2 regions of the Blautia sp. DFI.1.216 genome follow, and region 2 is predicted to be linked to the other one. Evidence: riboswitches for the same ligand, from Rfam matches in the RefSeq annotation. Region 2 holds a riboswitch; the other holds the start of a gene.
The links. Region 2 has a riboswitch for ZMP and ZTP ahead of LJE11_RS07355 (IMP cyclohydrolase). Riboswitches for the same ligand answer to the same signal wherever they lie in the genome.
Positions count from the first base shown of each region.

Region 1: it holds a riboswitch for ZMP and ZTP, as region 2 does, so the genes downstream of both, LJE11_RS11640 (formate--tetrahydrofolate ligase) here and LJE11_RS07355 (IMP cyclohydrolase) in region 2, are expected to answer to the same signal.

Region 1 is NZ_JAJDML010000028.1:3,930-9,109, forward strand. It holds gene LJE11_RS11625 (saccharopine dehydrogenase family protein) at 1-653, opposite strand, end outside; gene speE (polyamine aminopropyltransferase) at 650-1,510, opposite strand; gene LJE11_RS11635 (aminotransferase class I/II-fold pyridoxal phosphate-dependent enzyme) at 1,513-2,970, opposite strand; gene LJE11_RS19820 (hypothetical protein) at 3,137-3,271, opposite strand; partial or broken gene LJE11_RS20400 (DUF6783 domain-containing protein) at 3,526-3,645, opposite strand; partial or broken gene LJE11_RS20405 (DUF6783 domain-containing protein) at 3,604-3,774, shown strand; ZMP/ZTP riboswitch at 3,945-4,030, shown strand; gene LJE11_RS11640 (formate--tetrahydrofolate ligase) at 4,195-5,180, shown strand, end outside.
Region 2 is NZ_JAJDML010000014.1:24,801-29,980, reverse strand. It holds gene LJE11_RS07360 (phosphoribosylaminoimidazolecarboxamide formyltransferase) at 1-908, opposite strand, end outside; gene LJE11_RS07355 (IMP cyclohydrolase) at 1,038-1,751, opposite strand; ZMP/ZTP riboswitch at 1,823-1,903, opposite strand; gene LJE11_RS07350 (peptidoglycan recognition protein family protein) at 1,995-2,699, opposite strand; gene guaB (IMP dehydrogenase) at 2,946-4,403, opposite strand; gene LJE11_RS07340 (DUF6106 family protein) at 4,513-5,016, opposite strand.

The DNA.
Region 1 (5,180 bases), on a different contig from region 2:
CAGTAGGAACCATTTGCGGAAACCTCTCGAAGATTGATCTCCGGGTTAAAGTTTGTGGCAAAAGGATATCCATGATCACCGCCGTTACAGTCCAGAATATCAATGGTATGGATTTCATCAAAATAATGCTTCAGGGCATAGGCACTGAATACACTGGTAACACCCGGATCAAAACCGGTTCCCAGAAGAGCAGTCAGTCCTGCTTCCTTAAATTTCTCATCATAAGCCCACTGCCAGGAATAATCGAAATATGCAGTAAAGCCTTTTTCTTTACATCTCTTTTCGTAGATTGCACGCCATGTGGGATCTTCTGTATCCTCTGCTTCATAATTGGCAGTATCAATATAATCCGCACCGGCTTCCAGACATGCATCCATGATGGTAAGATCCTGATATGGAAGTGCCACATTCAGGACAGCATCCGGCTTATAGGCTCTGATCAATTCTGCGACCTCTGCTGCATTATCCGCATCTACCTTTGCTGTCTCAATTTTTGTCTTCGTTGTACTTTCAATCTTCTCTTTGAGTGCATCGCATTTTTCCTTTGTCCTGCTTGCGATCATAATCTCTGTAAAAACATCGCTGTTCTGACAGCATTTGCGAATTGCCACTGAAGCTACCCCACCACATCCGATTACCAATAATCTGCTCATAAACTGTTTTCCTCCTCTTCCAGTAAATCTTCTACATATTTTGGAAGCATAAATGCTCCTCTGTGAAGGTTTGTTGTATAATACCATGTTTCTATATTAAGATTATCAAACCTCTCCGGCCTGAAATCTTCCAGTGGATGATATTTCTTTGATGCAAATCCAAAAAGCCAGTATCCCGAGGGACAGGTAGGGATATGTGCCTGATAAACCCTGCTCACCGGAAATGACCGGAAAACCTTTCTGTGCATCTTTCTGCATTCCACCTCATCCTCATCATAAAAAGGACTTCCATGCTGATAAACCATGATTCCGTCATCTCTGAGAGCCTTATAACAGCTTCCGTAGAATTCCTTTGTAAAAAGTCCCTCTGTATGTCCCAGCGGATCTGTGGAATCATTGATGATCAGGTCATATCTGGCCTTTTTATTCCGCAGGAACCGAAGGCCGTCTTCATAATAAATATTGACTCTCTCATCCTTCAGTCCCTGGGCAATATCCGGAAACATCTCCGCACATACATCCACAAACATTTTATCGGATTCCACCACATCAATGCTCTCAATCTGTGGATAATGGATCAGTTCTCTGGCAACTCCACCGTCACCGCCGCCGATGATCAGAACATTTTTTACATTGGGATGTACTGTCATTGGCACATGCGTGACCATTTCATCATAAATAAATTCATCCTTGTCAGAAAATACGATCTCACCGTCCAGAGCCACAAATCTTCCAAATTCTTCAGACTCAAACACATCGATTCTCTGAAATTCACTTTCCCCTGAAAATAACTGTCGGTTAATCCGGACAGAAAGCTTTACATTTCCTGTATGGAACTCGGAATACCATAATTCCATGATCAGATACCCCCTTTCAGGACCTGAAGATTTTCTACCTTCGGATCCTCCATTCCCTGCATGGAACAGCCTTTGTCTCTTGCATAAAGAATGTATTCTACAATTTCCTGTGTCACCATTTCTCCAGGAGCAAGAATCGGGATTCCCGGAGGATAACACATAACAAATTCACCGCTGATCCTGCCTGCCGCCTGTTCCATGGGCAGAGATTCTTTCTCCGCATAAAATGCCTGCTGTGGAGACGCCACCACTGCAGGTGCGATATATTCCCCGGAAAGCATACCTGTGCTGTCCTTCTTATACAGACGTTCAATATCAGCCAATGCCCCTACCAGTCTCTCAATATCCTGAAGCCTGTCTCCGATGGAAATGTAAGCCAGAATATTACAGATATCTCCAAACTCGATCTGAATATCATATTCATCTCTGAGAAGATCATAAACTTCAATACCTGCCAACCCATTTCCCAGTGTATAAATGGAGAGTTTTGTAACATCAAAATCAAAAACACTGGTTCCATTGATCAGATCCATACCATATGCATAATAACCGCCGATCTCATTGATCTCCTCTCTGGCATACTGCGCCATCCCTGCAACCTTTTCAAAGGATTCCTCTCCCCTGAGTGCCAGATTTCTTCTGGAGATATCCAGACTGGACAACAGAAGATAAGAAGCGCTTGTGGTCTGAGTCAGATTGATGATCTGGCGCACTTTCTCTGCATTCATACTCTTATTCAAAAGCAGCAGCGAACTCTGTGTCAGACTTCCGCCGGATTTGTGCATGGAAACTGCCGCCATGTCAGCACCTGCCGCCATTCCGGATACAGGAAGGTTTCTGCCGAAATAAAGATGGGTTCCATGAGCCTCATCTGCCAGCACCTTCATTCCTCTTGCATGAGCCTTCTTTACGATAGTCCGCAGATCCGAACAGATTCCATAATAGGTAGGGTTATTTACAAGAACTGCCACCGCATCCGGATTCTCATCCATAGCCTTCTCCACCTGACTGACTTCCATGCCAAGGGAAATGCCCAGCTGCGCATTCACCTCCGGGTTTACATAAACCGGAATTGCACCGCACAGTACCAGGGCATTGATGGCACTTTTATGTACATTTCGCGGCAGAATGATCTTATCCCCTGCCTTGCAGACAGACAGGATCATGCTCTGCACTGCAGATGTGGTTCCTCCTACCATAAGGAATGCATGCGCTGCGCCAAAAGCATCTGCTGCAAGCTCCTCCGCTTCTCTGATCACCGAAACCGGGTGGCAGAGATTGTCCAGCGGCTTCATAGAATTAACATCCAGCCCCACACATTTCTCTCCCAGCAACTGTGCAAGCTCCGGATTTCCTCTTCCTCTTTTATGTCCCGGCACATCAAAGGGAACGACTCTCTTCTTTCGGAAACGTTCCAGTGCTTCATATATGGGCGCATGCTGTTGTCTTTCATAATCCATTTGACATGTTCCTCTTTTCCTGTCGTCATGTACCGGCAAATACAGTTCTATCATTCAGCAATTGTATACTGCCTCAAACCGGCACAATGATTCAATTATTTCTATATATATTTGCTATATCTGCACAAAAAAAGAAGCAGATAAGTTCATTCACCATCTGCTTCTCTCATGATCTATAGAATTTCTCAGGCTCTGTCTCTTTATATACTGACCGGATTTCCCGTATAAATCCGTCTGTATCCTGTGCCTGTTCCCGTATTCTGAAATATTCATGACTGCTGTCGTCTTCAATCGCTGGCAAATATATGCTATGCTCTTATTGACCGTTTCACAAGATGATGTGTGCTTACGCACTGATTATTATAAAGTAATCAACTTATAAAATTTGAGCTTCTAACTCAATCAATAATGTGGTGTCTCCCACCCGGCAACTGCCCCGCCTGTCCGTATGGCTTAACATTCAGAAACTGTCTCTGAATGTGAGCAAATATTTGCATGAAAACGATAGTGTCTTTTCATACTAAAGATGAGAATAACATATCTTCTGAACTGTTGTCAATTCCATTTTCCATATTTTGCACTAGAGCGTGTCTGAAAAAGGCTTTCTGCAAGATGTGCGTCACAATTTGTGGTATATTTTGCCCGGATGAGGGCGCCGTAGCGGGCTACGGCAACTGAATTCGGGTGAAATATCCCGCAAAGTGGGGCGTGCAGATTGCGGGAATGATTTTTCAGACACGCTCTAGCTTTACCCGCTTTTTATATTTTCTTCATTTATCAGGGAAAACTGTGTCTATTTTTTAACAATTTCTTCCCTTGAGAAAACGTATTTTCTTTCATTACCAGGGATTACGATTCTCTTCTCTTATCAATTTGCACAACTTTTATCCAGTTTACTCACATTTTTTGACGTTTCAACAAAAATTTTCTTGACATTTTTTTCTCAAAATGATATATTGTATTCATCAATTGAAAGAACCTTCGAGTACTGACGGAAAGAGTGGAGTGCAAACCACGTGGAGTCGGAGGTTTGTGGGAGCCGACCGTCTGGGCAGTATTTGAAATATTCAGATACTGGCCTTTTTTTATAACTTTCAGGGCAGAAATCAGGAATACCAGGCAGACCGGCCAATACTTCTTTCAATTAATAATTGTTGCTGATCGCGGAGTGAACAGCAACAGAAGTTTTTCATGTTATGCGGAAACGAAAGGAGAAAAACAATTATGGGATTCAAATCAGACATTGAAATTGCACAGGAATGCGAAATGCTTCCAATTACTCAGATCGCAGAGAAAGCAGGTATTGACGACAAATATCTGGAGCAGTACGGAAAATACAAAGCAAAAATCGACTACAATCTTCTGAAAGAAAGTGATAAGAAGGATGGAAAATTAATCCTCGTTACAGCTATCAACCCAACTCCAGCAGGAGAAGGTAAAACTACTACTACTGTAGGTCTTGCAGATGGTATGCAGAGACTTGGCAAGAGTGTTATGGTAGCTCTTCGTGAGCCATCCTTAGGACCGGTATTCGGTGTAAAAGGTGGTGCAGCAGGCGGCGGATATGCACAGGTTGTTCCTATGGAAGATATTAACCTTCACTTCACAGGTGACTTCCATGCCATTGGCGCAGCTAACAACTTACTGGCAGCTATGATCGATAACCATATCTTCCAGGGCAATGCATTAAACATCGACCCACGTAAGATCACATGGAGAAGATGTGTAGATATGAACGACCGTCAGCTTCGTAACGTAGTAGATGGTCTTGGTGGAAAGACAAACGGTATGCCTCGTGAAGACGGATACGACATCACAGTTGCATCTGAAATCATGGCAGTTCTCTGTCTTGCAAGCGACATCAAAGACCTGAAAGAAAGATTATCCAAGATCATCATCGGATATACATACGGAAAAGTTTCCGAGCAGAAACCTGTAACAGCAGGTGACCTTCACGCAGAAGGCGCTATGACAGCCCTGTTAAAAGATGCTCTGAAACCAAACCTTGTACAGACTCTGGAACACGTTCCTGCAATCGTACATGGCGGACCATTCGCAAACATCGCTCATGGATGTAACTCTGTAACAGCTACAAAGATGGCTATGAAGCTTGCTGATTATGCAATCACAGAAGCTGGTTTCGGTGCTGACCTTGGTGCTGAGAAATTCCTTGATATCAAATGCCGTATGGCTGGTTTAAAACCAAGCGC
Region 2 (5,180 bases):
TCCATATATTCATCCCCGATATAAACATCAATGGCATTGTCACGTTCCGCACGTGAAATTGTATCTTTAAATGGCAGATTCAGCACTTTCGGGCACTGGCGAAGGAACCAGTTGTCTGCCTTCTGTCCTGCAAGTCTTGTACAATGTACACGTGACTGCTGTCCTGCACCAACACCGATAGCCTGTCCATCTTTTACGAAGCATACAGAGTTGGACTGTGTATATTTCAGGATGATCAGAGAAATCTTCATATCACGTTTTGCTTCCTCTGTAAGCTCTTTATTCTCTGTCACAATATTGGAAAGCATTGCATCATCGATCTCAAGCTCCTGACGGCCCTGCTCAAAAGTTACACCAAATACTTCTTTGTGTTCCAGCGGAGCCGGTACAAAGTTCTCATCAATCTGGATCACATTGTAGTTTCCTTTTTTCTTCTGCTTCAGGATCTCCAGTGCTTCCTCTGTGTATCCAGGTGCAATAACACCGTCAGATACCTCTCTCTTGATCAGAAGTGCTGTATCTTTATCACACACATCAGAAAGAGAAATAAAATCACCAAAAGAGGACATTCTGTCAGCACCGCGAGCTCTTGCATAAGCGCATGCTAATGGTGAAAAATTCTTCCAGTCCATATCATTTACCCAGTAGATCTTTGCCAGAGTCTCTGTAAGAGGAAGTCCTACAGCAGCACCGGCAGGAGATACATGTTTAAAAGATGTAGCTGCAGGAAGTCCTGTTGCTTTCTTCAGATTGGATACCAGCTGCCAGCCATTAAAAGCATCCAGGAAATTGATATATCCCGGTCTTCCGGAAAGGATCTTTACCGGAAGCTCAGATCCGTCTGCCATATAAATTTTTGCAGGTTTCTGATTCGGGTTACAGCCATATTTTAATTCGAATTCTTTCATTATATAAATCCTCCGTATGAACCAAATAAGTATTTTAAAATTAATTCCTGTAAATAATTTCTTACTGCGAAAGCATCGTCTTATGTTCACAATAATCTATGAGCACTATCTGTACTCAGTAAGTGACTATTATTTATTCTTATTAATGATCTTGCTTTCGTACTTACCTGTCTCAATATCAATATATCTTACAAACAGAGATACTTTGTTATCTTCGTTCAGGCTGTTCCAGAGAAGTTCTGCAAACTCATCCATATCATCCGGAATTGCTACCAATTTCGGTTCGCCTTCAAAGCTTGGAAGTGGATTTCCGTCACATTTATAAGTATGGATGAAATGTCCCTCTCCTGCAATGGCATTCTCGTATGCAAATGTGTATCTGTTACATGCATCCGGATTTCCGTTGTTGCTCTTGAGAATTGACATTGCATAGTTGAATTTTCCGTTCTCTACGTGCATAACACCGGAGATACGAGGTGTATAGTTCGGACCGTCCGGCTCGAATTCTCTGCTTCTTAAGGACTGCTCAAAAGTAAGCTGATGATCCATTCCCTCATAAATGGTATCTGTCTGATCTCCGTTAGTTACGATTGTTTTGTTTCCCAGTACACGTACAGGTGCATAGATGATCAGACTCGGATCTGTAAGTTTGGACGGATCAAATGCCTGGGTACGGATTCCCTCACCATCCTCTACAAATACTCTGTTTCTGCTGTTCTCGCTTCTGCCCATGATGAAATAAGCTGTCACTGCTTTCTTACCGTCTGCGGAACGTCCAATCACAATTCCTCTGCCAGGATAGGAATTCTCTTTCAGTTCTTTTTCCAGTGATAACATTTCCATAATTTTTCTCCTTTTCGTTAAAAATAAGGTTAAAAAAAGCCTGGGAAACCTATTTATTCATTGAATAATTTCCAGGCTGCCCAGGCGGTCGGCTCATATACTCGCTGCACTCCCTGTAGGTAATCCTACTTCCGCCAGTCATGCAGGCACTGTTGTGAAAAAAAATCACACGTTGTTATTATAGTACAATACTTCTTTGTGGATTTCAAGGCAAATTTTTTTGTACTGTGCTGAATTTTCGTTTTACTGAACATCCTGCAAACCATAATCAACATCAATCTGCGCCGCAATATCCGATTTCATCTGTATCCATGCATCCGGATTCTCCACATAATATTTCGGACAGTTTTTTCCGGTAACATCATAATGCCGGATCACATTCTCTGATGTAAGTCCAAACCGCACGCACAACCACGCAGAAAGCTTCACTGCCGAATCATAAGTTGCCTCATTGAATTTCCCCGTCTCATCCGGATGACAGCACTCGATGGACAAAGTATCTACATTACGTGAGTTCGTCGCATAGGACATCTCTGACGTAGGAATACACTGCACCACTTCCCCATCCAGCCCCACTACAAAATGACTGCTCACCTTTGTGTCATGAGTAGTCGCCAGATTCTCGAAGTAGTTCCTGTTTGCAATGGCTGTTGCCCCCGGATTTGCAGTATAATGAATGGCAATATACTGTACACTCTCAATGGGAATCTGCGGTCTGGAATATTCATTCGGCGTCAGCAGTTCCACATCTATGTACGGCGCCCCTTCTTTTTGCCATTGTTCCGGTCCGCCTGAAGAATCCGTATTGTCTGTTCCTGACTGTTCCCCATCAGAAACCATCGTGTCAGAATTATGTAAAAAGTCCCCAATACTCCATCCATTTTCACTGGCCCGATTTATTATGATCCACCCAATCAGAACTATGATCACGAGCAGCATGAGGCTCATAAGAATTCTCTGATTTCTCTGCCTTACTCTGCTGCTCTTTCGTCTTTTCGACCTGCTGTTTTTCTTTTTTACTGCAGTTTTCCCTGTTCTGGTATCTGTTTTTTTCTTTTTGTTTATATGCTTTTGCATTTTTACCTTCTCTTACGGGATTTTACTCCCTGCAAAAAATACCCCGGCCGGCATGCCTGGAAATCTTATTTCTTTCCATCAGCAGCCAGCCGGGGCATATATTACACCTGAAATTTATTATTTGTCATCTACGCTATAGTTCGGAGCTTCTTTTGTGATATGAATATCATGTGGATGAGATTCCTTAAGAGATGCAGCAGAAATCTTGATGAATCTGCCTGTTTCTTTAAGCTTCTCAATAGTTTCTGCTCCACAATATCCCATACCGGAACGAAGACCGCCCATGAGCTGGAATACAGTATCCTCAACATGTCCTTTGTAAGCAACACGTCCTTCTACGCCTTCCGGAACAAGTTTCTTCGCATTCTCCTGGAAGTAACGGTCTTTACTTCCGTTCTCCATAGCTGCGATAGATCCCATACCGCGGTATACTTTATATTTTCTGCCCTGATACAGTTCGAATGTTCCCGGGCTCTCGTCGCATCCTGCAAACATGCTTCCCATCATGCAGACATTCGCACCGGCTGCGATTGCCTTTGTGACATCTCCGGAATACTTGATACCACCGTCTGCAATGATCGGGATTCCATATTCTTTTGCAGCTTCGTAGCAGTCCATAACAGCAGTGATCTGCGGAACACCGATACCTGCAACAACTCGTGTGGTACAGATAGATCCAGGTCCGATACCAACCTTAACTGCATCTACACCGGCCTCGATCAGAGCCTTTGTCGCAGCACCTGTTGCTACGTTACCTGCGATTACCTGCAGTTCCGGATATGCTGCCTTGATCTCGCGTACAGCCTTCAGAATGTTCTCTGAATGTCCATGTGCAGAATCAATTACGATCACGTCTACAGATGCCTTTACAAGTGCATCAACACGTGCAAGTACATTAGCAGTGATTCCTACCGCAGCACCGCAGAGAAGACGTCCCTGCTCATCCTTTGCAGCCAGAGGATATTTGATCTGTTTCTCAATATCTTTAATAGTAATTAAGCCTTTTAAGTTAAAGTCATCATCTACAATGGGTAATTTCTCTTTACGTGATTTTGCCAGAATCTTCTTGGCATCTTCCAGTGTAATTCCCTCTTTGGCTGTAATCAGTCCCTCAGAAGTCATGCACTCTTTGATCTTCTTGCTGAAATCTGTCTCAAACTTCAGATCACGATTGGTAATGATTCCGACCAGTTTTCTGCCCTCTGTGATCGGCACACCGGAGATACGGAACTTTGCCATTAACTCATCTGCGTCCTTAAGTGTATGTTCAGGAGATAAATAGAAAGGATCTGTGATAACACCGTTCTCAGAACGTTTTACCTTGTCTACCTCTTCTGCCTGCGCTTCAATGGACATATTCTTATGAATAATACCAATACCACCCTGTCTCGCCATAGCGATCGCCATGCGATGCTCGGTTACTGTATCCATTCCTGCACTCATCATAGGAATGTTCAGTTTAACCTTCTTTGTTAAGTAAGTTGTGACATCTACCTGATTCGGAATTACCTTTGAATATGCCGGAACTAACAGCACGTCATCAAAAGTAATGCCTTCACCAATGATAGTACCCATTGCATTTCCTCCCTTGCGTATATGAAATTAAATTACTATTGTAATGTAAAAAGGAACCAGCAACTGGTCCTTTTATTTTCAACAAGTGTAACAAAAATCAGATTCTATGTCAATCCAAAAAAACTTTGCTCGGTGCTGAATTTTTCATAGCCTGTGCAAGTGCCTCATCCGGTTCCAGGATGATCTTGCATAAATTTCCGTCCAGTCTTGTGATAACACCAAAGCGTTTATGCTCCGGATTTCCTGATGAAAAGTCCAGTACTTTCATGTTCTGGTTTCCGTTGTAATAGTCCATTCTGTGGGAATCCAGCGGTGCTGCCAGATCTGCTTCTGATAATTTGAAGCTCTTTACTTTCTTTCTTTTTGTCTTTGACATGATCATGTCGATGTCAAAATCGCCATTGATAAACAGATATTCATATTCTACATCTGTTTTCGGGATTACAAAATAGCATGCAATTCCAAGCGCTACGGCAATGATCAGTGCCAGCGGTGTGATGATAAGTCCGGCAAATACTGCCAGCACTGTCAAAACGATCAGACCGTATTTGAGCAGGCTGTCTTTAGCCGTCTTATCTTTCTTTACCAGTAATTCTGAATACAAGTCGCCCATTGTTTCGTCTCCTTTTCATTTGTTCAGCTGTTGAAAGCAGCTTTTTTTTGCACAGCATATTTAACAATTATATTTTATTCATCATGCTGTTTTTCTGCATTATATCACAAAACGGAACCATCGTCTATGACGACGGTTCCGTTTCACATATTTCCGCCTGCGCT